4 regions of the Cytobacillus spartinae genome follow, and region 3 is predicted to be linked to each of the others. Evidence: riboswitches for the same ligand, from Rfam matches in the RefSeq annotation. Region 3 holds a riboswitch; each other region holds the start of a gene.
The links. Region 3 has a riboswitch for cyclic di-GMP ahead of ACFYKX_RS08820 (hypothetical protein). Riboswitches for the same ligand answer to the same signal wherever they lie in the genome.

Region 1 (5,331 bases), on a different contig from region 3:
TACATGGTCCCGCCATCAATTACAAGACCTACCATCACTAATAAGCCCATAAATGACAAAGACACTAGTAAGATAACGTTCCCTTCTTCTCTTCGAATCAATTGCCTTAAGAGTTTCTTCATGTGTAAAACTCCTCTCATTCCACTCTTATCGTAGATTCGGTAGACAATATAAAAGGAGTAGGAAAAAAAGTTGAAACAAACGGAGTGATGATATCAACTGGGTAATCCAATGTCACTGTCATATATTCACCAGACTGACGATTTGTGTCGTTTGGAGAGATGGTTATCTGTAGTAAGTTAGGGTTTCCTAAGTGAATATAATTTCTAGCAAACTCAGAGATTTCAGCATCATTTTTCCCTAAACCACCTAACCGAACCGTTTCTTGTGTTGCTAAATGAAGATGCGTATAAGAGTATAAAATTCTCCCAAAGTCAAAAATACCAGTCAACAATAGTAACAATAATGGTAGTAAAAGTGCCATTTCTACTAGGGACTGACCTTTTTCGTCTTTTATCATAAAATCAACCACCCTTTTGCTAGTAAACTCATGAATGCTCCACCAGCAATTGCTACACCATAAGGATAAGTTGTTTGTAGTGCATCTTTATCTAGAGCAAGTGGTATCTTAATCCCATGTTTGTAACTGGAAACAGTATATACAATCGATTTAAGACGTCTTAGAGCACCTTTTCTAAACATGATAACGAATAGTGCAATAAGGGCTCCTATTATTGCCATGTAAATGCCAGTGGTCATTACAAACATAGCTCCTTTTAAAGCCCCGACTAGAGCTAAAAGCTTCACGTCTCCAGCACCCATTCCACCCATTAAATAGGGAATTAACAATAGGGCTAAACCCACCCCAAAGCCTGTTAAAGAAAATAAGATCCCTGAACCAAATGGGGCAAAGGCGTGTAAGATTATTGCTACTATTAGAGCTGGAAAAATGACCTTATTATATATTTTTCTAGATTTGATGTCCGTTATCAGACAAATGAGTAATACGAGGATTAACAAGCTATCAAAAATCATAAGGATCCCTCACTTTATAAGAGAATCTCACTGTGAATGCATTCTACCTTTTAAAAAAGGCCTTACGTTAATTAACGCAAGACCTTCTTCTATTTTTTATGAATCGTCACGTGTTGAGACGCTAGTCAATACTTCATCAAACATTGCCTGAATTTGTTCTTTTAATAAAACTAGTGTAGCTACCACACCAACTGCAATAACTCCTAATACTAATCCGTACTCAGTCATCCCTTGACCTTGCTCTTCTACTACTAGTCCTTTTAATTTGTTCATCATGTTAAATTCGCTCCCTTTTCATCATTTTTTTTGAATTGCACTTTATGTCCTACTTTGGTGTTTGTTTTCTCAATCGTTCCTGCTGGAAGTTCTACTACAGAACTTGCACGGTGGATTACTTTTCCGATCTTTCGCGGTGAAAAATGTTCGAAGCATGCGATCACTTCATTTTCTTCAGATAAAAACAACACATCAATTGGGTAATTCATAAAGAAAGTATGAATGGAACGGCAGGGTTTAATATGTAGACCATTCCCTGGTGCTAGCGATTTTGTAAACATTAGCCCGACTAGCCTCTTGTGGAAGCTGTATGCTTGTCCTACGCGATTCGCGATTTGCTGATCGTTCACCAGGTTCATTAGTCTCATTACTTTTTCACCTCTTTTCTCCAACAAAAATAACCCCTGCCTTTACCGAAAGGGGGTTTAGTGAAAAGTAGACAGACTACTCCCTAAATCTTTCGGTAACTGGCTGGCCTAGTGCTAGATTGCACCTTAGCCCCTGTAGCTTTGCGTCACTGACTTTCATCAGTTTTGCCTTTATCGAGATTCAGCTTTTTTTATTTATCCGACTGATCTCTTAACTAAATGATAAATTTACCAACACAAATCGACAATCCGGCTTTTGACTTATTTATTTTTAGAAAATTCAGCAAATATATACTTCTATAGTCCTATTAAGACAGAGTGACCCCTGTAATATTTCCTGGTTTTTTAAAAAAACTAGTGCTAATAGATGTATATATTCTGCGAAATATGACGTTTTTATTAACCTTTTAAATGGGTATAACCAAAGCTCTATTTGTTAAAAAATTGACTTTATTTCCTCTGGGACAAACATACTATCTCTCAAATATTGGAAGAATGAACATATTAAAAAGACCAACTCTCATCGAGTTGATCTCTAAATATATTATGCCAAACTCCTCTCCACCATCATTGACTTTAAATGTCTCTTTGCTCGATATAAATTGGTTTTTACCGTACCTTGTTTAAGCTTAAGTTTTTCCGCGATTTCTTTTTCCTTTAGTCCGGCCTTTATTTTGAGCAGGAAGACATTTTTCTGGTCCGTAGATAAGTTGTTAATTACATGCTGTATTTCTTCCTCAAAAAGCGCTAATTCGACCTCTTTTTCAACATCCTGGCTTGAACTAAAATGTAGCTGATTTGATTCTACTATAGAATTTTCTAAGAAAACTTCACTCTTACGCTTTTCTTTTCTTACATAATCGATGGCCGTTCTAGTAGCGATTGATGATAGCCAAGCTCCAACTTTGCTGTGATCCTCCAGAGTATCTAATTTTTGATACGCTTTAATAAACGTATCTTGAACCACGTCCTGAGCATGATGGTGATCTCTTGTTATACTATAAGCAACATGAAACAGACGTTGACTATACAATGAACAAATTTCTTCTATATCCATAGTCATACGATTTTCAGCCAAACCTGCTCCCTCCCTTCTAAACCTTTTCTTTATATTTTATTGAAAAAATTGTTTTACAAAATCAGGTGCAAACTCATCTTCAAATGAGCGTATAACTGGGTAGTTTTCGTTTTTAAAATAGAATGCGACTAAATACCTCTTTTTTCTTTCATTTTCTACCATGTAGTAGTCAATGGATTGATCCATAGCAATTTGCAATTCATTTCTATCCTTAAGCTCTAACACATCCGAGCTTTTCATCATTTTGTTAAAAATCTCTTCATTGGAGTAAGCGTACTCAGGCTTATCCATTTCTAGTTTACTTACCTCTACTACTAAGGCATGTGAAATGTCCTCTTCAACGACCATTGCCTTTTCAGCCAATCCCTTTTCTTTCAGCCAAGCTTCTAACTTTTTATAGGAAGGCTTAAACAGGATGTCCATTCCATGTTGGTCATCAATTTTCATAGAAATATGAGATTGGAAGCCTTTATTGTTGTACATCTCATCATAAGATGCTGCGTAGATTTCATCCTTTAAGATCGATATTACTTCATTAATATCTTCTGGTTCTGAAATAACCGCATGTCGACCAGTTGGACCTGCAGGGTTAAAGCTGATAAATTCAACATCTTCTTTCAGGCGAAAAATCTCATTGTTTGCTTCTTTATACTCAATGGACTCGTGAATAGGCTTGATAAATTCTTTGTATAATTCTTTGTTAATATAATATTCACGAACGAGATTTTTGCCGTTCTCAAGCTCATAAGCAAAAAATGCTCTTCCATTTCTCGACTCATTTTCTACATCATTTTTATTAGAAATGATTGCTTTATGAAATTCTTGGACAAATTTGATGTTTTGATCTTCTTCTAGTGATAATTTATCGATTTGGTAGTCCGAACTGTAGTAATAATAGGCATGTTCACTTAAGTGAACGCTTTTTATTTCTGATCGTTCAGGTACTTTATCTTCGTATTTCGTAACATCAAGGTGTAAAGCAACAAGAATGATAGCTAACGCACCCACATAAATGAAGTAACTTTTAAAACTACCAAAAACTCTCCATGTTTTTTGCAGGACCATTTCAGCAACGATATATCCAATAAATGACCCAATAATGTACCCTGCTATTAACCAAGCGAAAGACTGATTTTGTGTTTCACCAAGATATAATGCCACTAAAAATGCGGAGCAAAAAGTTGTTCCAAATTTAAAAATAGGTTGTAAAATTGGAAAAACAAGCGCCTGGGATACAGCTTCAAGCTTTCTCTTTTTATATAGAAATACAGATAATCCATAAAGGACGATAGAAACCATAAGATACAGCCAAATGACCAATGGCTCTACTTTTTGATGATTTAATTGCTCAGTAATAACTAATGGTGAGAAGTACTCCATCTTGCTATTTAAAAAGTAGTCTTGTGGGAATCCATACAAAAAGTACTGTAAGTTAGCAGTGATTAACACAAGCAATCCTAATGGTAGCAATAAGAAAATATAGGTTAGTGCGCCATGTACAATGGATAAACCAGTAACCATCCCAATAAATACAGCACCCATATAAACAATGATGTTAATGAGGATCATAATCCCAGCCCAGTAGTAGATATCCCCTACTGAAAAATACGGTTGTAAATCCCATGTTATATGTTGAAAATGAACAATGATGGCCGTTGCAATAACTGGGATGATCAGAAACAATAAACCAATTAATGTATATTGATGGAAAATATGTGTTCTTTTGATGGGTAAACTATGGTATAAATCTGAGCTTTGTTTTACTTGTAAATAGCGGAAAAGAAACACTGCTAACAAGACAGGGATAGAGATCATTAAGATGATTTGAAGCCCCACATTATACTGAAATAAATTATCTTTAACCCAAAATTCTTTATGTTCATTTGTAACAGTCATTAAAATATCCAGTGGAATCGCAAATACTAATGTTAAAAAATAGATGATGGAGATCCAACCAATATTTCTACTAATCTGTTTAAAAAACTCGCTCTTAATCAAGGATATTTTTGATTGCATAGCCAACATCCTCCATTTCATAAATAAAAATTTCTTCTAACGTTAGTGGGAGGATATCAAATATGACAGGTTCGTATTCTTTCACTCTAGTTCTGATATCGGCTTCGTTCCCTCTGACAATGCATAGTAACACGCTTCCTCTCTTCTCACTGTGAAGCAGTTTTAAGCCTTTAAATATGTCTGCTGGTGAGCCATCTTTAAACGCTAATTGAATTTTGTGAACATCTGACTTCAAATCGTCCAACTCTTTTTCAATTAACATATTCCCTTTATGTAGGATCCCTACATAATCACAAATATCTTCAACTTCTCTTAAGTTGTGAGATGAAATTAGAACCGTCATTTCTCTCTCTGCGACATCTTCAATAATGAGACTTTTTATATTTTTTCTAACAACTGGATCGAGCCCATCCATCGGTTCATCTAAGATCAGTAATTCTGGCATGGTCGATAATCCTAATATAAAGGCGCATTGTCTTTGTAATCCTTTTGAGAAGCGATGAAGCTTTCGTTTAGGATCAATTTGAAATGCCTTAATTAAATTTTGAAATCTCTCCT
Region 2 (5,331 bases), on a different contig from region 3:
CCTTCCGCTCTCGTTTTACACGCGCAACACCCATCAATGCCGCCGCAAAAAACAGGCAGTAGAATACTGGATGAATCAATATTTTTAATGTTCCGATTAAAAACTGCATGAGCCAATCTTGCACCATCTGAAGTCACCCTCTATCTCAGAATCTATTACTAGATTTCAACGAAATATCTATTACCCTTTATTTTACCAAATATAGTAGGTGACAAGCATTATAAATATTTTTGTAATATTTTGGAGACTATTTTTTATAGGTAAATAGGAACAAATGTTCTTATTTTTATAGAAGACATGGTAGAGAGTGTGATAAACTGAAATTGCAACTGAATATTGTGAGGGTGGTTGGTTGTTGTCTTCTTTCCAATGAGGGAAGGAGGTGATAATGATGGAAACATTTCTTGAATTTCTACGAGAAATTTTGAGAGGAATAGTACGGGAATTAGGTGCTTATTTTTTTCGGAAGAATATACTAGAAAACGAGAAAACCACCCCGCGCCGTAGGAAGCAAAGGGGTGGTTTAAGTAAAAAATAAAGCTTATTATACAACCACCACCCTTACGGTGAGGTTGCTGGAGAAGTGTTCGCGCACTTCTCTTCATATCATATGTTCATTATACATGAAATAAACGCTTAAATAAAGACATGTGAGAGTTGTAGAGAACTATCTCGACAAATATCGTATAGCCGTCTGTAGTTGAAGATCATTTTGTTCTTTTCTCATTTCTTGAATAACAGCTTGTTCTAACGCAGCAGCAGTTTTAGAATCAATCATCCCAGTAACTTTCAAACCATTTTGCTGTTGAAATGCTCTTACTGCCACTTCTGTTGACTCACTAAAATATCCATCCTCGCGGCCAGGGGCTAAACCTAGACCATCAAGCATTTGTTGGGCATTCATTACCTGCTCATTATTCATATCCTTCTTCAATGGCTCTTCAATCTGTAAAGGATGAGTATGATAAATAGCAGGCTGAGTTACTTCCATATTTGGCTCGATTCCCTCTCTATGAATCCAGTTGCCATCAGGTGTTAGCCATTTAAAAAGCGTGAGCTTAATGTTACTTCCATCCCCCATAGGAACTGCTTGTTGAACCGTACCTTTTCCAAACGTTCTTTCCCCAATCAGTTTGAATCCTTCCGCTTCTTTTAACGCACCAGCCAAGATCTCAGATGCCGATGCACTTCCTTGGTCAATGAGAACCGCAACAGGATACTCTTTGTCTTTTTCAAGATTGGAGAAATAACGCATCTTCTCGCCATTTCGTTTTTGAATTTGTACATACGGTTTTTCTTTGGATACAAACTCCTTTAAAATTTCTTCAACACTGGATAAAAGCCCGCCCGGATTTCCACGAACATCAATTATTAACCCATCCATTCCCTTTTTCTCTAAGCGTTTGAGTTCGGTTTTAAACTCTTTAGCTGTTTCTTCAGAGAAGGAAGTAATCTCTAAATATCCGATATTTTTGCCGCTTTGCTTTTTAAGATCACTGTACACGGTAATTTGAGGAATTTCATCTCTTTTTACTTCAATGGTCAGAGGATCGGACAAGCCTTTACGAGCAATTTCTAGCTTTACCTTCGTTCCCTTTTCTCCACGAATTTTAAGTGTCGCTTCATATAAATCAAGCCCTTCAACGCTTTCGCCATCTACGGATAAAATTTCATCATTCGGCTTAAGCCCTGCCTTTTCTGCAGGAGAATCCTTGAACGGCGCAACAATAATAATTTTTCCATCCACCGTACTTACCTCTGCTCCGATGCCCTCAAAAGAAGATTCCAATGTTTCATTAAATTGCTTGGCCGTTTCCTTATCCATATAAACAGAATACGGATCTTCAAGAGTAGAGAGCATCCCTTGAATGGCACCTTCAACAAGCTTCTCTTGCTCCACCTGTTCCACATAGCTGCTTAAAATAAGTTCATATGCTTTGCCAACCTTATCTAAATCTTCTAGATTAATATTCTCTGAAGAACCCACATTCTGATCCTCTGTATGTTCTTCTAGCTGAGAACGAGTTTCCTCGTCCATATTCCACTTCATATACGTATATGTCCCACCTGCTCCTGTTAACAGAGAGCCTGTCATTAAAAGAGCGATCCATTTCCGATTCATGATTTTCCCCCTCGTTCGTTCGGCCAATGCTTTTGTTTCTATCCTACCATTCTCTAATTTTTGCGTATGTAGCAACCGATTTATTTAAAAAGACATCTCCAAAGGTGGGATGTCTTTGTTAGTCTACTATATGATTGCATGGGACGAGTTATGAGGAAAATTAAGTTTCTACACAGTTTCAATTGATTGGTCTACTTCCTGAATCATTAGTGTCGGTTGATCAGCAAGTGAGATTTCTTCCATGGTTGATAGTATGCGGACAGTTGGTCTATGTAGGTTTTGGTCAATTTTATAAACAATGCCTACTTGTCCGTTATTGAGCTTAACTTTTGTACCCGGTGGATAAGTGGGAACCCCATTACAAAACGCCTGTACAACAGCATGACTATACGTATTTTCAGACTTCGTCATAATCATTTCCATTGCCAAATGAGGAGGGTATTTTTCCTTTGAAATTAGATTTTCATAAAGATTAGCAATTCCACCGATCTGGCCAACTTCAAGGAATTCTTCGCCTCTAATTCTTCTCGGATATCCACTTCCGTCTAATGACTCATGATGTTGAAAGGCAACATGTGTCGTGAGAACCTTTAATTCTCTCGTTTTTCGTAAAAGCTCAAACCCTTCTGTTGGATGATTTTCCTCATTTCCAATCACCTTACCGATATCATGTAAAAGGGCCCCAATCGCTAAATCTCTTAGTTGAATCATATTATAGTTCAATTTTGTTCCGACTTGAACCGATAAAAGAGCAACATTTACAGCATGTGCATATGGAATCAATTCAGGGGTTAGTGCCGTCGATGGAATAAGGACAATAATCGGACGATTTCGTACCTCCATCAGAAGTTTGCCCACAAACTCTTGAATACGCTTGACCGTAATCTGAGAGATGCTTTTGTTTCTTTTTACCTCGGTGTACACTTCTTCTACAAGTTTAATAGCGTCCATCCAAGTTGGCATGTCTAACATCTCATCAAGCGTAATCCCTGCTGATTCAGCATCTTCAACAATTAAGCTCCGAATATTCAATTCTTTTATCTTTTGTAAGTATGTAGGATGAATGGACCGACCTGCTGCTAATAAGATTCTTCGTCTCGAATCATATACAGGCTTTGCCAGCTGCATCGTATCATAATCATATGAGTCGATATGAATCATTCTCATTGTTATACCTTCTTTCTTTTACAGTGAAAATATAAAATCCTCCCGAAAAAGGAGGAGGAAAGTTTAAGAATCCATCTGTTTCGGTAACCCGGCGATCATAGAAAAACCTTAGACCCGTGGCTTTGCGTCCCTACCTTTCGATAGGTTTGCCTTTGTCCTATATATAAATTTAAAACATTTAGTAACTCGAATAGTTTAATTTTACACGAAATTATGCTTTAAAGTAATAAAAACTTTGTCAAAATTTGTAGGAATTGATTCCTATTCTTTATAGAGTATAAAATCAATGGATGTCACTTTTTGATTCGTTACGGTCATTCCGAGTTTTTCTAATATTTTTATAGATGCAAAGTTATCTTTTTGTACGTCTGTTGCAGTTATACCTTTAACACCTGGCTGTTTGAAAGCCCAGCTAATTAACCCTTTAGCCATCTCCGTTGCATACCCTTTTCCGCTGAATGTATGGTGGATTCCATAACCTATCTCAACTAGTCCATTTTCATTTGGTAAGGATTTAAAGCCTATTGTACCTACTACTGTATTTGATTCGAGTTCAACGATGAATCCATACCACGGGATAAGTTTGGGGTTAGCTGTTATCTTTTGTAGCCTGATGGGAAAAACGCGGTCTCTATAAATGCTGTTTACAAAGTCTTCTGGTATTTTAACCTGACTAGTATGTTCAAATTCCGCAGGACCGCTCAAAGCTGCTTCAATGGACTCAGCTGTCATCGGCAAAAATCCAAGTCGATTTGTTTTAATCGTAAACATGCTATCATCTCCTCTGAAGTCTCATTATAGGGGAGAAAAAAATAATTCATAGACTTATATCTTAAAAAATTGTAAGATGAGGCTTGAAGTATGCCCAAACCCGTACTTTTTTAGTGTGGGTTTTTATTTTGTTTGAAATTAAGTTGCTAGATTTATGAAATAAGTTCGTAATAAACATCAAACTTTTAATTATTCGTTGAAAATTGTTCTTTATCAATCGAAATTTAATTTTTTCTTCGAATATCATGATTTTTCTTCTAATTTTAGGATTTATCGATTATTCGACAAAATAGGGACCACTCCGCCACAAAAAACGACTTAAGCTGAATTAATGAACTATACCCCGAATAACGGACACCATTAAAAAAGGTGCCCCTTATTCGGGGTTTTTTATATCTAATTAGAAAATCCCGTTTATAATGAATTCATACGTAAAACGGGGGATTATCATGGCCAAGAATATATATACAGAATTTCAAATTAAAGAACTAGAGAAGAATCCAAATATAATCAATGCATCTGATAAATCTATTTCTTACAAAGCTGAATTTAAGATAAAAGCAGTACAAGAATATAAATTAGGGAAAGGTCCTTCCCAAATCTTTATTGAAAATGGGTTCAACCTTGAGATAATAGGCAAAGATCAACCTAAACGTTGTCTTTCAAGATGGAGGGAAACTTTTGAAAGGTTTGGAGAAGAAGGCTTCCTCACGGAACGCCGAGGGAAAGGAAGTACGGGGAGACCTTCTTCAAGAACCCTTTCTGTGGAGGATAAATTAAAGAAAGCAGAAGCGAGAATAAAATTCCTTGAAGCTGAAGTGGACTTCCTAAAAAAGCTCGAAGAACTAGAAAGGCAGGCGTTGAAGAAGAAACAATTCTAACACCAGCTGAAAAGTTCTATCTGATTGAGAAGACTGTAAGGGAACATCAATTGAAGGACACTATTACTTATCTATGTAAATTGGCTGGTGTAAGCCGAAGTGGCTATTATGATTGGGTTAAGGCTGCTCCTTCAAGGGAGATTCGAAATGAGCAAGATGAACTGGATATTGAATTAATAAGAACAATTTTCTCTTCTAAGAATGAGAAGGTTGGTGCCCTTCAAATAAAAATGATTATGGAAAATGATTATTCAGCTGTCATGAACCATAAGAAGATTAGAAGACTCATGAAAAAGTATGGTTTGGTAGCAAAGATTAGAAAGGCAAATCCATATCGTAAGATGGCAAAGGCGACCCAGGAGCACCGCACTTGCCCTAACCTTCTCGACC
Region 3 (5,331 bases):
TGTGCCTGTTCTGCATCAAGCCCCTCTGGTATATTAGCGGATACCATCTTAAGTTTATCAAATAGCCAGATAATAGTGGATTCAATGCCCTCTTTCTGGGCCCAGCGGTACAATCCTGCCATGCTAAACATCTCATGATTGTCTTTACGTTTCGTTAGGTGGTTTTTCAAATTGTTAACTGAACGAGCGATACTAGCCTGTGTATCCGGTGAGTCTAGGGCCTTTCCTAAATCTCTCATAAAAATATAGGAGATACTCCGATTCAGATAACTGTCTAGCTTACCTGTGTAATCAAGCCATTGGATGTAGTGGTCATACCCCTTTGATGAATTGCGTTTCCCTTTTTTACTTGAAAACAAAGAAAGTATAGGATGATGGATGTGGTTATGTTTCCAAGACTCAAAATCCTTCATTAAACTAGGTATATGAGTCTGTTCTGTCACTTGCATTTGTAGCGATTTGAAATATTGTGCAGCTTTCCTCTCAGCTAGCATATAGCATTTATTCGAATTTTTTTCTAACTCTACTTTTATCCCCATACATAACCTCTACTTCGAGTTTATAATTGATCAATCTATTAATATATAATTTAAAGGTAACATCTTTATAACTAGAAAGCTAAACATCTTCCTTAAAAGGTGGCAAATACTAATAAATCCTATACTAGTTGCAAATAAAGTTAAACCGTTTAAAATGGATATAGAGTAAATGAGAGGAAAGATATAAAATGATTAATAAAGCTGATGTGATCGAGAGATTAGGTACGCTAGTGGGAAAAGAAGTAACTAGTGAGAACCTTCATGAAGCTCTTTTTTGTGAGGACAAACATCAAAAAATTCGACGTCGCTTCCATGTTGGTAGCCACACATACGTACAATATAAAGTTAAGATAGATGAAAATAGTGATTCTCAGGCCTTTGTTGATCTTAGAATTCCCGGTAACCCGAATACCTTTAGAGTCAATCTCGAGGAAAGGGACGGACAGCTAGTCTTTCACTCTAATCCAAACCCTAGAATTAGTTATTCATATTTATAAGAAAAAAGGAAAGGACTTCTTACGGCAGAAGTCCTTTCCTTTTACTGATTTAACACAACTCTATACTTCAAGTCTATCCCCAGACGTTCCTGCAATTCATTACAGGCTTTAGCATTCTGCTCGAAAAATTCTTCTTTACTCATAAAGCTCGAGAAGATTTCTTCATAGGCTTGATTAATTCTACATAATAAAGGCCTATTTTCATAGATGCTACACCTGTTATTCACAAGCATTTTGCAAATACCGTTTTCGTTATATTCCTCCAAGAAATCAATGCCTTCTATGGAAGAACAACATGCTCCACACTCCGTACATGGAAATGTCATAGCTCTAACACTTCATCACTAAGCATAAAATCATTGAATTCATCGAGTGTGTCGTATTTGAATGTGATGTTCAATCCATTTGCTAACGAGACAATTGCTTGTTCTGTAAATGTGGTGTCCACAACCGCAAGATCTACTACCTTTTTAAGTTCCACAAGCGTTTCTTGATAATCACTATAGTAAGCGATAAGAATTTTCTCCTCTTCTCTTACCTGTTGAATGATCATCTTAGAAAGCGTTTCAGCTTTCGCACGTGCTTCCTTAGCTAAAGCTAAATCCTCTCTAGCATTCGTAAAAACTTTATATAACTGCTTCATCCCCATAAGCGCTACGGTACCAGCTAGGGCTGCTCCTACTGGGCCAAAAAGAGCAGCACCAGCAGCTGTCATGATAATTCCAGAAAAACAGCTAAGTGCATTACTCCCAAGCCCTTCAACAAATTCCTCTGTTGATATTTTGCCAGATAAGTATTTATACGTTAGTTCTGTCATGTTTACAGCAGAGCTTGCTAGAGCAGATGCAACATTCCCCGACATTAATACACTGTTTTTTCCCACGTACTTTAATCCATAAGCAACTCCACTAACAACAGCTCCTCTAGCGGCACTATTAGCAGCAGCTTTTCCGGTCTCTTTGACACAGAAATCTCCTTTGTAAACACCGTGGATTGTATTCATAGTTCCACCAACAAATGCTCCAGCAAGTGCACCACCTAGCATGGCATTTTTAGCACCTGATAAGAACTCAGCTGTATTACTTTTAAAAGCATATGAGTCAGGATTCTCAGCAGCATATTTTGCTTCATTATGGGTTGTCCCACCACTTTTAATATCATCATGTTGAAGCTGTCCCTTAATTGAACCGTGTGCATCTTTATAATCTTGAGCATAGACACTGCCAGAATTCATGCGTTTCTCAACTAAATCATTAACCTTAGCTTCATGCTCGACATTAACTAGACGGTCCATCCCATTATATTTTGAGTCAGCAACCGCCCGTGCTAAATTACTTGCTTTGTCAGAAGACTTTGCTTGAATTTCTCTTAAGATGTCACCACTTTTGTTGCGTATAAGAATATCCGCTTCGTGATGTGGCATTCCAAGCTGATCAGTGGTAATTGCTCTAAGCATGCTTCCCGCTTTAGCTGCATTTACATTAAATTTAGTAGACTCAATGATTTCAAACATCCGTCCCTGTGTAAAATCGCTCGAACAATTCATATATTGTTTCGCTACTTTTACAAGCTGATCATTACCGGCTACCGTCTCTATTAATGCATTGCCTTGTCGTTCAACCGTTTCACTCACAATTTGGGAAGCAATAAAATCAATATCAGATTGTCTTAGCGCCATCGGTTAATTTCCCTTTAAATCTGTAACCGCTTTTTTCTTTGCTGTGATGACAGATTGTAAATTTCCAACTAGTTGGCCTTTTTCATCCAGGATTGTTGTATTTAGAACATCTCTCATAATAATCGCTAATTTATAGTTTGTATGAATAATGGACTGTTCTTCAGTTGAGTAGTTTCTGAAATCTAACCCCTTTTGGCTAATCACTGATTTCATCTTATAAATGTAATCCATAAATAACTTATTTGTACTTTCTGCTAAATCTTTCATGCTATTAGTTGTCGAACTAATTTGATTCATGACATTTTTAGCAGCGCTCAGTTTTTCAACTTCTGTATTCACTTCAGCCTTTTTCGCATACATTTCATGTAGCTTTTTCTCCGTTGTGGATGCAAAAATTAAACTTCCAATGGCTAATGCTGGTGCGAGTGCGATTCCACCTAGAACCATTGTTCCACCAGCAATTCCTAAACCACCTGCACTTAAAGCTCCTCCACCAAGGAAGGCTAGTGTAGCATTTTGAGCAGCAATTCCACTTAAAGTAGCGATTGCTGTACCTGTTGATGCTGCAGCAAATGTTGTAGTTGCTCCTACAGCTCCCATAGCGGCGAGACCTCCACCAGCTATTGAAGCCACACCTGCAGTCAAGACTTGTCCAGCCTTAACTACTTGTTTTTCAATATTAAGGACAAATTGTTCAATATCTTGGTTCGTAACAAATTCATCCGTTACAGCTTTATTAGAAAAATTAACATTCTTAATTTGTTTAAATTCATTAACAAAGTCTTTTATCGAACCATCTAGAATTTCTAGCTTTAATAATCCATATTCCTCAAAATTTGAATTGGTTTGATCTCGACTCGTTTCAAATTGGTTATAGGCGTTTTTATATCTTGACTCTAACTGCTCAGCGATTTGTTTTGTTTCTTTCATATTTTGATAAGAATCATACCCTTTTTTACCTGCGACAGCTGCTGAAGCGGCTGCTGCTCCTGCTACAATCAATGGAATGAACGGTAATGGCATAGGAACTCCTGCTTTCTATTAATTTTTTGTAGTATTTAGCGAATAACCTAATTTTGAAGCCTCTAAACACAAAAAACGCCCTATAGAAAAATAGGACGCACAATGTAAAATAAATTGCAACTGGCTGGCGTATCAATAAGAATTAGCCCCTATAGTTTTGCGTCCTACCTTTTCAAGTAGTTTGCCAATTATTAAATTAGGTATTAGTAACTACCTTAATAGTAAGTCCTTTTGACTATTTTGTAAATAAACTTCATTGTTTTTTCAAAATATTTTGTATTCTATTAATATAGATATAAAAAGGATATATCGTACCACTTCATCTTACACTTTTTAGTACATATTTTTATATTAATATATCACTTCTAGGCCTCTGCACCCTCAAATACTTCTACACGATCAATAATAACCGTTTTATCTTCAATGGCTGTTCTTGGTCTTGCTTCTGGAATAGCATCTGGATAGCCTATTTGAATCATTCCTACAATCTTCTCTCCAGGTTTAACACCCATTTTTTCTCTGAAATAAGGGGAGTGGATAAACGGACTCGTCTTCCATATCGTACCGATTTCCTTTTCCCAAGCTGCAAGTTGTAAATTTTGGATAAAGGTACATACAGCAGCATAATCCTCTTCCCATTCTTTTTGACGTGGATCCTCTGGCATCACTACAAGTAAATGTACTGGTACTTTCATAATGTTTCCGTGAATCATTTCTGGAGTTTGTTTTTTGCCACCTTTGACTGGGTTATGAATGATAGCATCTGCAAGCTTCTCACGCCCTTCCTCCATAAAAAGAACAAATCTCCAAGGCTCACGAAGTCCATGATTAGGAGCCCATGCAGCAATGTTGAGTAGTTCAAACAGAACCTCCTTAGAAATGGCATCACTTTTAAAACGTTTAATCGATCTACGTTCTTTAATCACTGTGGCAATATTGTTATTTGACATAAATAAATTCTCCTTGTTTTTCGTATTATAAAAGGATTCATAACGACTGCTATGAATCCTTTAATGTATTATTTTAACGCTGCTTCAATTTCCGCAACTTGTTGAGCAACAGAAGTTAAACCGCCACCAGCAATGTACCATAGGGCTGGATCCAAGTAGATGATTTTACCATTCTTTGCAGCGTTTGTTTTATTTACAAGTTCATTGTCAAACATGTCAGCTGCTGTTCCGTTTCCTTCAACTACTGCATCGCGATCAACAACAAATAGATAGTCAGGGTTCGTTTCTGCAATGTATTCAAACGTTACGCTCATACCATGAGTAGAAGCTTCGATGTTTTCATCAGCTGGTTTCACTCCGAATACATCGTGAAGAATTCCAAACCGAGAACCAGGGCCATATGCACTTAACTTCCCACCAGTAGTTAATGTAACTAAACCTTTTTTGTCATCTGCGGCTGTAACAGCTTTTAACGAATCAATAGCTTCATTAATCTTTGCAAGTTCAGTTTCTGCTTCTGCTTCTTTACCAAAGATTTCTGCTAATGTATTTACATTATGAGTAAACGATTCCATGTATTTTGCGTTGTCTACACCAACAAATACTGTTGGAGCAATCTTGTTTAATTCTTCATATGCAGCTGA
Region 4 (5,331 bases), on a different contig from region 3:
GCTTATATGTGTAATACTGTGTAATTTTATTAAACAATTCCTTTTGAACTTCTTTTGATTCAAGTTGCGGTTTATATATTTGATGAAGCTGTTGGAATGTTTGATAAACAGAGTTGTTTGTCTCATTAATATAATATGGTAATAGTGTTTGAATAAGATGTTCAAGAGAATCGGTCATCTTATCAACACTAAAGCTTATTCTATTTTTTTCATTGTTTTCTCTAATCTTCTCTTGCTCTTTTGCATAAGAATCAGAATACCTTGTATTAATACCTGTTAAAATTCCACTAAGAAAGAAAGGTGCAGCAAGACCACCACTTAAAGCTGTAGCCATAAATCCTAATACTCCCATACCAGTTGCTAATTTATACCCATCTTTTGTTCTCTTGTCAATTATTTTTGTATAATCTTCCCTTGGAATTAGAACAAAAGAAACTGATGCAATTGAATTTTCAATCTCATTTAATGAACGATTAATTTGGCTAGTTAAGCTCATTAAATTACGCTGTAAACTCTTATAAGGTATATGTACTGACTGATCTCTTAGAATATTTGCATCCTCATTTGCCAACGTAGAGGGAAGGTATATTGATACAGTATCAAAATGTTTTTTTAGTGCTTGTATAGAATAATATAAATAATTTATGATTTTCCCATTCTTTAAATCAATATTCTTTTCACTTTTCTGTATTTCTTTAAAACCATGATACATTGCAAAAATCTGCCCAAAGTAATGAAAGAGTATATAATCATTAACTTGGCGGCTATAACTCAAATACATCTGTTCTGCTGGTATCATTTCCAATGACTTGTTTTTCGAATAATAGTAAGTTTTATAGATTAAATCTTTTATTATTGTGTTTGGGACATTAATAACTAAATTTTTCTTATCATCTATTGTTGTAATTTGAATTTCCGAAAAGATTGAGTCCTTTTCTCCATAATTTATTATAGATATGTCAGTAATTTCTTCATTAAAATATTTATAATGAATTGTAGAAGGGCTTTGTGATAACAAAATTTTGTCTTCATCTTGTTTGATAAAGAATGGTTCATCCTTGGAAGTGTACCCAAATATATATGAACTACTGTTCTGTTGTGCAAAAAACTCTTTTATATGACTTTTTACAAATACTTTCAATAAAGCTATTTGATTTCTAGATATCATAAAGACATTATTGCTATCTATTTGAACTTCCATTTTTTTAATATCTAACGTATTTAGAAGTTTAAAATTACTTTTCAAATAAAACTTGACCTTTGAATCTTCTGAAATGATGCTTACTTCTTCACCTTTAAAGGATTCACCATCTAAAACACCACTTAATTTACCCATTCTACATAACAATTTATTACTGTTTTTTATATAGTTTTTCTCTAAATATTCTTTAAGACTACTACCGTCATAGATACTCAACTGATAAATAGTATTTTCATATTCAAACACTATTTTATTGTCAATTTTACTATAATAAGATTTTGCCTTAGAACTTTTAAGTGTAACTAAACATTCCTTTTCAAGTTCATCTACTAGGTAAATAGTGTTAGAGTCAAAACAAATTGCAATACTTTTATCAGTAACAAATCTATCAGAAATAGTCGCCGTTAAACTAGTCATAAAGATTTCAGAAACGTCTCCAACTAGATTAAATATATTCTGATTATAATTCTTCACATTATTTATAACCTCTTTTTTAAACTTTTCATCAAAAGTATATAGCTTTAATTCATATATAGTTGAATTTCTTAAAGAAAAGACCCCACAGATTGTAATATACTTGCCCTTATCCTCAATGCTCTTAATACGATAAAAAGGAATTTCATCAATATAATAATCTTTAGAAAATTTAAGTTTGTTTTTCTCTATTTTAATATTATCTGTAAAGGTAAAATAATCTCCAAATTTTCCATTTCCAATTCTATATTTACAAATACTATATATTTTACTATTACTCTTACTCACTAGTTTATTTTGAGGAAGTTTTTCGTAAACATTAATAAATTCCTGATCAGATAAGGTTACATTAAATGAAAATGCTCCGACTTCCCTATTTGATAATGTAATATTATTCTCATTAAATGAAATCTCTATATTTCCTATATAGACTTTACATTGTTCCTCACCAAAAATCCCCCCTGTATCGTGAGCAAAGACTCTTCCTTGGTTCGTAATATAAAAACTTTTTGTCCCTACAATAGATTTGTTAGAAAAATTAAACACATCTCCAGATTCATATATCGAAACTTCTCCTTGATAAAATTGATTACTTACAACTGAGACGACCATGTAATTCCCTCTATTCTTGTATTTTCGTTATAGTAAAAAAATAACGCCCATAGAAAAGGGCGTTTCAATTTATTAATTGCAACTGGCTGGCATTTCCACAGAATTAGCCCCTTTAGTTTTGCGTCCTACTTTTTCAAGTAGTTTGCCATTATTGAAATTTTATAGTAATTAATTCCTACTAAAATGTTACTATAAATATTATGAATTGGATAGTGGCTGTAAAAAATAAACATCTAATATTGCTTCCTTTACTGCATTGAGAATTATATATTTTCTACTAAAAACCATATTTCTTTTCCCGTATTTCAAAGGCTTCTTTCCCACCTTCAAGTATTTCACAAACATGTGTTTTTATACCTTTACCGTCGATTCTAATATCATGTTCCTTAAAATCACATTCTATTCCACCAGTCAAATATTCAAATCTATGATTGGCATTTTCTATAAGCTGGCCATCTTGATTTGCTACGATTACATTTTCCGAATCTGTTAATACTACTAAATTTGCATTATGAGTTACAATTATGATTTGTCTTGTATCTTTTTTTCTCTTCAATATATCAACAAGATCCTTGCTAATTGTTCTGTTATCTAGATTATCCTCTGGCTGATCAATCAAGATAGGGTGCTTCTCATCACTCATTTCTAAGAATAACTCTAAAAGCACTAAACCTCGTTTGCCCGGCGACATTTGATTTAAACTATCTCCGTCCTTTAGGAAATCAAAAACAATTTTTGTCTGTCCTGTATTAAACAAATGCTCTACGGCATCTTGTTTTGTAAATGATTTTCGAAGTTTTAATTTCGACTCATCAGTTTCTATAATCGAATCACAAATATGTTTCAATTTATCAAGATAATTCTCGATTTCAAATATAAATTGGTCATTCTCATCAAAAAGTAATAAACCTTCTGTATTTGGAAATAAGTTACTTATCTTTCCCCTCCTATTAAATAACGATAAGAAGCTTTCCTCAAATTTCGTATTTTCAAAGATAATATCAGTTTTAAGAATCAAATTTGAGAACTCATTTTTGTCATCAAAATAGTTCTTTATTTCTAATAGAATTTCTAAATATTTTTCAAAAGTATAATATATCCCTTCTTTTATCTGGTTAATAGTAATCTTCAGTTCCTTGTTTGTTCCCTCATATATCTCTAATTGCTTTATTAATTTTTCTTGTTCACTTAAACTTTGTTGATACTGAGATATATCTGATAAACCTTTTAATTTGTCTTGATATGGCTTTAGCTTTTCTTCAATTGACACAATCTTTTCATCCTGAAGTTTTTTCCACTCTAAATATGCTTTACTCTTAATATCAAATTCATTTAGCGTATTCACAAAAGCCTTATTTACTTGAATACTTAACTTATCCGTAAGCTCTAAATATTCATGAGGTAACCCTATAGATAAGTCCTTTATACTACTATTAAAATATGAAACCAAAGAATTTAATTCTCTTGAAGCAGTTATGCCTTTTTCGTTATTTTGAATATTTTCTCTGATTAAATTCTGAATTTCTTTCTTTTCGTTTTCGAATTGTTTCATTTCCAATTCACCCTTTGGTGATATGTTGGAAGATTTAATTCTCTCATCTATCAGTTTTTGAAGTTTGTCATATTCTTTTTGGAGTGCCTCTTTATTTCCTTCACTTTTGATTTTTTCTTCATTTGTAATTAAATCCTGAATTTTCTCAAATAATCGTCCAATATCAAATTTGATTTCTTTAGAGAAATTTTTTATTTGCTCTCGTTTTTCTGTGAAGAACCTCGAATGAGCTTCATTTTGCATTAAAATTTCTACAATCTTTTTCTGTAGATCTTTATTAGCTGTTTCCTCTGATAAAGAATTTATATACATTTGTGGAATATATGTAACTTTACCTTTACTTTCAGAAAAATTATTAGAAGAATCTCCATTTCTCCAGTTAACTTGAAATTTTAAACCTTCTATAAAACTGGATGAATATGGATTCTTCCAATTATCATCCATCATCCGAGTTTCTAATTCATCTGTAGAAATTGCTTGTGCTATTTTGTATAGAAGTAGCGATTTACCAGAAGATTTACCTCCAATTATTGTGTTCAATCCAGAATTCAACTTGATCTCTGTAGAAGTAAACTCGTTGCTATCAAGAAATTTAATTGAATTAATAATATTGTAATCCGATTTTAAATCAGGGTTATTTTCCTGTATGGTAACTCTTTTTTCTGGTTCGTGAATAATCTGTAATAACCCATTAAACGTGGGATCCGACTTGATCCATGTATATCTATTCAATTCTGGTTTACATATTCTTTCTATTTTATGTGCATCTGAACCATGAATACATGGTTTCAGCGAGCCATAGTTTTCTATTATTTTTTCTTTCGAATGATTTGACGCTTTACCAAGAAAAAAATCCCTATCTACAGGTCTACTTGAAAAGACAGCATCAGCGAACTGATAAATTTTTCGCTGTTCTATTTGCATAGAATTTTCTCTAACACCAGAAGCTCCATCAGTAGATTTATTAGCAACAATTGTGAATACGTTATTCTCAAAGATCTTTTTATTTTGACTAAAAACATTTTTTAATCTATCAATAGAAATTTTAAATTGGTTCATACCTTCTTTTAGTGCTTCCTGATCGCTAATATCCCTAGTTTTAGTCATTTTTCCTAATTCTATTAAATCATCATTTGTACAACTAAACGTGTTCCCACCATATTCATATTTAAGTTCTCTAAAAAACTTATCATTTATATGTTCTATAATATTTGGTGAAAAAATAACGTGGGTATTAATTGGCCTATCCCGTGCAGTAACAGTATCAATTCTCAATTCTACATTGGGAAGAATTAAATCTATATTGTTTAATCCTCCAGCATTTTTATACTCCATTACTCTTAAATAACCCTCAATAGAGTAATAGTCTGTTATACCTAAGACACTTATATCTTCTAAGGACTCTAGCTTTTCAAAATATTCCTCCCACGATCCAAACTCATTATGTAAGATTGAGGCTGGAGAATGAACATGTAAATCCCACTTACGCCAT

Region 1: it holds a riboswitch for cyclic di-GMP, as region 3 does, so the genes downstream of both, ACFYKX_RS03160 (DUF192 domain-containing protein) here and ACFYKX_RS08820 (hypothetical protein) in region 3, are expected to answer to the same signal.
Region 2: it holds a riboswitch for cyclic di-GMP, as region 3 does, so the genes downstream of both, ACFYKX_RS13615 (HD-GYP domain-containing protein) here and ACFYKX_RS08820 (hypothetical protein) in region 3, are expected to answer to the same signal.
Region 4: it holds a riboswitch for cyclic di-GMP, as region 3 does, so the genes downstream of both, ACFYKX_RS25875 (hypothetical protein) here and ACFYKX_RS08820 (hypothetical protein) in region 3, are expected to answer to the same signal.

Annotation. Positions count from the first base shown of each region.
Region 1 is NZ_JBIACK010000001.1:640,943-646,273, forward strand. It holds gene ACFYKX_RS03140 (pilus assembly protein TadG-related protein) at 1-122, opposite strand, end outside; gene ACFYKX_RS03145 (TadE/TadG family type IV pilus assembly protein) at 137-520, opposite strand; gene ACFYKX_RS03150 (A24 family peptidase) at 517-1,035, opposite strand; gene ACFYKX_RS03155 (Flp family type IVb pilin) at 1,132-1,311, opposite strand; gene ACFYKX_RS03160 (DUF192 domain-containing protein) at 1,308-1,703, opposite strand; cyclic di-GMP riboswitch class I at 1,771-1,859, opposite strand; gene ACFYKX_RS03165 (RNA polymerase sigma factor) at 2,224-2,757, opposite strand; gene ACFYKX_RS03170 (DUF6449 domain-containing protein) at 2,794-4,773, opposite strand; gene ACFYKX_RS03175 (ABC transporter ATP-binding protein) at 4,748-5,331, opposite strand, start outside.
Region 2 is NZ_JBIACK010000006.1:77,850-83,180, forward strand. It holds gene ACFYKX_RS13605 (PDZ domain-containing protein) at 1-127, opposite strand, end outside; gene ACFYKX_RS13610 (S41 family peptidase) at 668-2,122, opposite strand; gene ACFYKX_RS13615 (HD-GYP domain-containing protein) at 2,291-3,289, opposite strand; cyclic di-GMP riboswitch class I at 3,369-3,450, opposite strand; gene ACFYKX_RS13620 (GNAT family N-acetyltransferase) at 3,551-4,060, opposite strand; one part of gene ACFYKX_RS13625 (IS3 family transposase) at 4,510-4,882, shown strand; one part of gene ACFYKX_RS13625 (IS3 family transposase) at 4,882-5,331, shown strand, end outside.
Region 3 is NZ_JBIACK010000003.1:175,135-180,465, forward strand. It holds gene ACFYKX_RS08800 (polyprenyl synthetase family protein) at 1-539, opposite strand, end outside; gene ACFYKX_RS08805 (hypothetical protein) at 728-1,036, shown strand; gene ACFYKX_RS08810 (YkgJ family cysteine cluster protein) at 1,078-1,362, opposite strand; gene ACFYKX_RS08815 (hypothetical protein) at 1,359-2,714, opposite strand; gene ACFYKX_RS08820 (hypothetical protein) at 2,718-3,737, opposite strand; cyclic di-GMP riboswitch class I at 3,850-3,933, opposite strand; gene ACFYKX_RS08825 (nitroreductase family protein) at 4,103-4,687, opposite strand; gene ACFYKX_RS08830 (siderophore ABC transporter substrate-binding protein) at 4,756-5,331, opposite strand, start outside.
Region 4 is NZ_JBIACK010000022.1:35,041-40,371, reverse strand. It holds gene ACFYKX_RS25875 (hypothetical protein) at 1-2,287, opposite strand, end outside; cyclic di-GMP riboswitch class I at 2,362-2,444, opposite strand; gene ACFYKX_RS25870 (TrlF family AAA-like ATPase) at 2,565-5,331, opposite strand, start outside.